DNA from 2 places in the Vibrio sp. 704 genome. Region 1 is predicted to be linked to the other one. Evidence: predicted binding sites of a transcription regulator. Region 1 holds the regulator's gene; the other holds the start of a gene.
The links. Region 1 encodes PurR, which represses purine synthesis genes. Its sites were predicted from a motif close to TNANGNAAACGTTTNCNTNA; they were not measured.
Positions count from the first base shown of each region.

Region 2: the regulator PurR is predicted to act here: its motif matches at 1,194-1,213, upstream of R7R24_RS07465 (phosphoribosylaminoimidazolesuccinocarboxamide synthase).

Region 1 is NZ_JAWOUH010000003.1:95,518-98,685, reverse strand. Features, by position in the region: gene torR (two-component system response regulator TorR) at 1-200, opposite strand, end outside; gene torD (molecular chaperone TorD) at 467-1,114, shown strand; gene purR (HTH-type transcriptional repressor PurR) at 1,583-2,587, shown strand; cyclic di-GMP riboswitch class I at 2,875-2,964, shown strand; gene R7R24_RS06465 (TfoX/Sxy family DNA transformation protein) at 3,081-3,168, shown strand, end outside.
Region 2 is NZ_JAWOUH010000003.1:322,672-325,839, forward strand. Features, by position in the region: gene R7R24_RS07465 (phosphoribosylaminoimidazolesuccinocarboxamide synthase) at 1-1,077, opposite strand, end outside; gene R7R24_RS07470 (SulA-like leucine-rich domain-containing protein) at 1,281-1,673, opposite strand; gene R7R24_RS07475 (hypothetical protein) at 2,085-2,267, opposite strand; gene R7R24_RS07480 (molecular chaperone DnaJ) at 2,445-3,168, opposite strand, start outside.

The sequences.
Region 1 (3,168 bases):
TCACGAGTAAGCATCAGGCCGTCTTCACCAGGCAGGTTAATATCCAGCATGATCAGGTCTACATCGCCCGCTTGCAAAACTTCACGCATTTCTGCGCCACTCTCTGCTTCGCTGACTTGGTAGCCCTCATTTTGGAAATATCCCGCAAGCTTACTACGAGTTACAACATCATCTTCTACGACTAATACGTGATAGCTCATTTACACCACTTTTCTGTCTTCTTATTATCCAAGACGTATTCTATTCATAACTAGTAACATTTCTAGTCATAGATACATTAAAACGCAAGATTTAGCGTTTTTATTGATTCAAAACAAGCTTGCCCATTGCTATTAATAAACGGTCATTTTTGACCATAAAACACAACAATTATAGTTACTGCTATTCATTTTAATTGATTACACTTAGGGGATATCCCTAATTGACTTTGTGATGCATGACTTGAAGCATCATTCAGGAGCCCAAAATGCAAGAAGTGAAAGCTTTTAATGAAAAACGCGCTGAAATTTACTGGTGGTTTTCGAGCTTGTTCGCAAAAGAACTAACAGAGAAAGAATTGGAAGCCTATCACAGTGTTGAAATTCGCAGTTTTCTCGCAGGTTTAGGTGAAAATGAGTCGCTGAAACCAGCTGTTGATAGCCTAGTTGATGCATTGAATCGGTTACAAGATCGTGAAGATGCACAACTAGAGCTTGCAGCTGACTTTTGTGAACTGTTTTTGAAGACAGAAAAATACGGCGCTCTTCCTTACGCATCCATGTACATTGGTGAATCAGGTTTACTGAATGACAAGCCAGCTGAGGAAATGGAAAAGTTGATGGCTGAATTTGGCGTTCAAGTAGACGAAAACCTAAAGGAACCTGCGGATCACTTAGCCGTTGAGCTCGACTTTCTCGGGAACATGATTATCCGCTCAAACGAGCTTGAACAAGAAAAACACATGGAAGAAGCCTTCGTTAAACAAAACGACTTTATCCAGCAACAATTGATGTCTTGGTTACCTCAGTTTTCAGACAAATGTAAAAAATTCGACGAATTTGGATTTTACTCGAGTGTCGCGAAACTATTAGTTGCATTTTGTAAACTAGACAGCGCCTACCTTCTTGGTGAATAATTGCCGCCTATTTTTAGGGAGCCTGCCTATCGGGCTTCCTGTATGCCTGAAAGTGACCAATTGTAAGTAACTTGGGTATAATATTCGTTTGCCTTAACTTAGCGCAAAGACGCTTGGTTATTTAGCAGTCAAAATGTGACTTCAAATACACAAATCTCTTGCTGAAAACATTGCTAGTCAGTCCACATAGGGCTAAAATGTGAGCGCAAACGATTAAATATGATTTATATGTAAACCGCTGAAATATAGCGGTTTTTGTGTTTTCTTAACAGGTTGATGGCAATTTCTCATCAGATAGAAAAAAGATAAAATTCATCGACCGATGCTGCTACGTACCCTTTTGTCGCACTTGGATCAACCGCTGCCGAGACACTTAGCGCCAATTTTATATTGCTAGGTGTGAAACCATTAGAGCATCAGGTACATCCAATACGACATATTTCAGTAGCTCGATACAGGACACCATTTATGGCCACGATAAAAGACGTTGCTCGCTTAGCCGGCGTTTCCACTACGACAGTTTCGCACGTTATCAATAAAACGCGTTTCGTTGCAGAAGCAACGCAAGAAAAAGTAATGAAAGCCGTTGACGAGCTGAATTACGCGCCAAGTGCCGTTGCACGCAGCCTAAAATGCAACTCAACTCGTACGATTGGCATGTTAGTAACTCAATCAACTAACCTATTTTTCTCAGAAGTGATTGATGGCGTTGAGAGCTACTGTTACCGCCAAGGCTATACTCTGATTTTATGTAACACAGGCGGGATTTACGAAAAACAACGCGATTACATTCGTATGCTGGCTGAAAAGCGCGTTGATGGCATCCTAGTGATGTGTTCTGACTTAACCGAAGAACTAAAAGAGATGCTTGACCGTCATGCGGACATTCCTAAAGTGGTCATGGATTGGGGCCCAGAGAGCTCACAAGCAGACAAGATCATGGATAACTCAGAAGAAGGTGGCTACATTGCAACCAAACATCTGATTGACAATGGTCATACGGATATCGCTTGTCTAAGCGGTCATTTTGAAAAGCTTGCTTGCCAAGAGCGCATTGCAGGTTTCCGTCGCGCAATGAGCGAAGCGAACCTAGCTGTAAATGAAGACTGGATCCTTGAAGGTAACTTTGAATGTGATACGGCCGTATTAGTTGCAGATAAAATTACCGCAATGGACAAGCGCCCGACGGCGGTATTCTGTTTTAACGACACAATGGCTCTCGGCCTAATGAGCCGCTTGCAACAAAACGGGATCAAAATTCCTGAAGATATTTCAGTGATCGGCTACGACAACATCGAGCTTGCAGAATACTTCTCTCCACCGCTAACGACTATCCACCAACCTAAACGTCGTGTTGGTAAAAATGCATTCGAAATTCTACTTGAGCGTATCAAAGATAAAGAACACGAAAAACGAATTTTCGAAATGCAACCTGAGCTTGTAATTCGAAATACTGTGAAAAAAATGAACTAAATTTCACTGTATTTAACCGTGTTAAATAAGCGCTCTACAGGGGCGCTTATTTTTTTGGAAAAATTAAGCATTCTCTAATACTTCACACCACTCTAATAACAATTGACTAACGTTAACTCCCTGTTTTATATAAATGTAATATATATTAAGAACTCCTTTTCAAAGGCCAATTTGCACCTTTCCATATGCAAAATAGAGCATTCAACCTATCATTTTTATTGAACCGAAATCACACTTTTAACGCTAAACCGTGATGTTAATTCAATATAAGAAGTATGCTCATTGTGTCACGCACAGGGCAAACCATTCGAAAGAGTGGGACGCAAAGCCTCCGGCCTGAACCATATTACGATATGGAAGGTAGCGGGGTTACCGATGGCAAGTGTGTAAGCAATGACTTTACTCTGTAATGACATTGTTTTTACGCATGTTTGCTACTCTCTCGGACCTGACTTTTGGTGGCGTAATATTAATTACACCGAGATAACAAAACATGGATAAACCGATACTCAAAGACTCTATGAAGCTATTTGAGGCACTTGGTAATATCAAGTCGCGCTCAATGTTTGGTGGCTTCGGAC
Region 2 (3,168 bases), 230 kb from region 1:
CAGAACTTCGATGATTTCCGCTTTCGGATTCTCACTCAAATGAATCGGCTTGCCTGTAATCTTCTCGGCAATACCAATGTAGGTGCTCGAAATCGCCATCAAAGATTCGACGGGCAAAGCATTATCACGAGCGAGAGCTTCGCGCTCAGGCATACGTTCTTTGTTTAGCAAGATATCTGGGTCAGGGAAGTGGTTAAGTAGGAACTGGCGGAAACCTTCTTTTGAGTTCTCTACGATGTGACCTGCTTGGTACTCTTTAGCATCCCATATACGAGACGAGTCTGGTGTACCCACTTCATCCATGTAAATCAGCTTTTCATTGCCAGCAGCATCATGAACATAACCAAATTCGAATTTGGTATCGACAAAGATTTGGTCGATTTCTTCTAACGCTTGGCTGATAACGTTAAAGCCTTCTTTCAGCAATTTTTCGTAGAGTGCGATATCGTCAGCGCTTGAGAAGTTAAATGCTTCGTAGTTGTCTACGATGTTTTGACGAGTAATATTCACGTCATCCGCTTCTGGCACACCGGGAATGCCTTTTAGAATGCCTTTTGTGGATGGGGTCATTAGCAACTCTGGCAGTGCTTTGTCTTTTTCTAACCCTTCAGGAAGTTGGATTCCACAAAACTCGCGCTCGCCATTTGCGTAAGCGCGCCACATCGAACCCGTGATGTATTTGCGGCAGATGGCTTCGATTTTTACCGGTTTGGCTTTTTGTACAATCCAAACAAAAGGGTGAGGAATGTCTAGAATATGGCTATCTGCTAAGCCATTTTCTTTGAACAGTTTGAACCAGTGATTAGAAATCGCATTAAGCGCAGCCCCTTTACCCGGGACACCATTAAGACCACCTTCAGCATGCCAAATACAATCGAATGCAGAGATTCGGTCGCTAATCACCATGATAGCCAAAGGCGCATCTGGAGCGACATTGTATCCTTTTTCTTTGATCAGTCGGGCGCTGTCTTCTTCAGTTAACCAGTAAACTGAACGAACTTTTCCACTATGAACGGGTTTATGGGTGCGAATTGGCAGGTCGTCATTGACGGCAAGTACTTGATTAGCAAGGCTCATTGCGACATTCCTATCATCTTAATCAAACGTCAGAAAGAGAAGATATTCAGCAAAATGTGGGCGCTGAATAAATCGAATGTGGGCATCATACCAGAACTATTTTAACTCGCCAGAGAAAAAGCAAACGTTTGCCTGTTTTCTTTAATACAAAAAAAGCCCCCTTAAAAAGGAGGCGAGATGCAGGATGGATAACGTCGAACTTATTAGTGGTACTTATTAACTCTGCCTTCGACGAAAAAGACTTCACACTGATAGCGCTGCGCCATGTCGCGCAACATAGATTGATTCATAAGTGCAATTTTATTGGATGCGACAACAGCACTGGCATTGCCTGATCGGATGGCTTTTATCACGATCTCGACTTCTGAAAGCTGTTGAGAGGGCTTCATTTGAATAACGTTTTTACAGCAAATATTAGAAGCAGTGAGTTGTTCAAAGTCTGGACGAGGGCAGTCTGCTGTAAACAAAATCCATTGTTTCTGCTGCGATAAAACAGCCAGCTTAGATAGAAGCTGATCCGAAACGGCCATGGGCTTAGTTGCTTGTGCCAATACGTTGTAACGAGAGTATGTATGAGATTGACTTTGTAACTGCATCTTACTGTTCCTTTATACATGCTGTATGTGTATACAGTAGTTTGTTTTGGTGACCTGATCAACCAGTTTCTCAAAAGTTATTTGCGGTTTTTTGAGAAGGAAATAAAAGGATTTGATTCTAAGTAATTGAATTTATGTGGTTGTTTTTCATTTTTGATATGTCTAACATCAATTTAAAAATGTGAGGTGAGTAGAAAACTGGACGAGAGACATACAGGGGTTTACTACTGTATATACAGGTGTTTTTCACGGACAATGGTTTGTATACAGTGGGAGAGGGCTGATAACCGATGCGACGTGCTATGTAAGATAGGAGGGAATACGAGATAGAGATTGGAAATAGGGCTTGGCCGATCAAAAAAGCGCCTTAAAAGGCGCCTTTGAAAATCAGTTCCGTTGATTCCGTCTTGCTTAGCTCGCTCGTTGCAAGCGTTCGCGCATTTGTAATTCGCCTTGGTTAAATAGGCGCACGTCGATTTTCGCCATATCGTAGCAAGCTTTACATGAGTAGTGGTGCTTGCCATCTAAATAATCGTGACGAGTTACAAGGCTAGGTTTTTTACACCAATCACAGGTGCCTTCTTCAGTGAACATTGATTTTCTCCCCACCTAGATTAATTTGAGTCGTTAGGTGCTATTTTGCGCCGGGCATTATGGCATAAAAGCGCGACTTAAGTTAAATGTCTGTTAATTTGTTTGAGAGGGAGATCGATTGCGGCGCTTGATTATATAGGTCTAAAAGCATGCTAGCCAAAGTATCCTGACCTATTTTTACTGTTTTGTAACATTTTGTGAGACGAGCTTAAAGGCATGATTGAGTCGCTTCATTTCTTCTTCACTGCCTCTTGTGTCAGGATGATAAAGCTTTGATAGCTGTCTATAGCGTAGCTTGATTGCTTGTAAATCAGGGATGTGTTGTGGTGTGTAGCCAAACATAGCACACGCGACGCTTAGCTTATGGTTCTCTGCCTGGGTTTTGGATTTCTTAAATTCTTTGAATACTTTCTCTAGCTGGCGTTTCAGTTGCTTGTTCGTAAACTCTAGCTCTTTTATTTTTTTCGCCATTCGTTGATTTTGGCTTTCCTCTTTGGCTTCAAGCGCTTTTCTATTCTGCTTAAGTTTCTTGATTACGAGAAAACTTAAGCCGCTGATGATGAGTATCGCCGCTAGCCAGATCAGCCATAAAAACTGCGAGTGTTCTACTTTGGGGTTTGCAACTGTGCTTTTCTCTTCCTGTGCTTGCTCAGCCTTTTTATCGAGCGACTTTATTTGCGAGACTTGTTTAGCTCGCAGTTGGTTGAAGCGCTGCTCTAACAGTTGATTATAAGCTTGTTCTGCTGCTGGATTATGCTGAGAAGCCATTTGATACAAGGCTTCAGTCAATTGAGCAGTTGTGACCTTATCTGGATTGCGCTGAATAAAATCGGCGAGAAGAAAGCCACGATCGGTTGGGTCATTGAGTGCGATAGAGGTTAGCCAATATAACGCTTGTGTT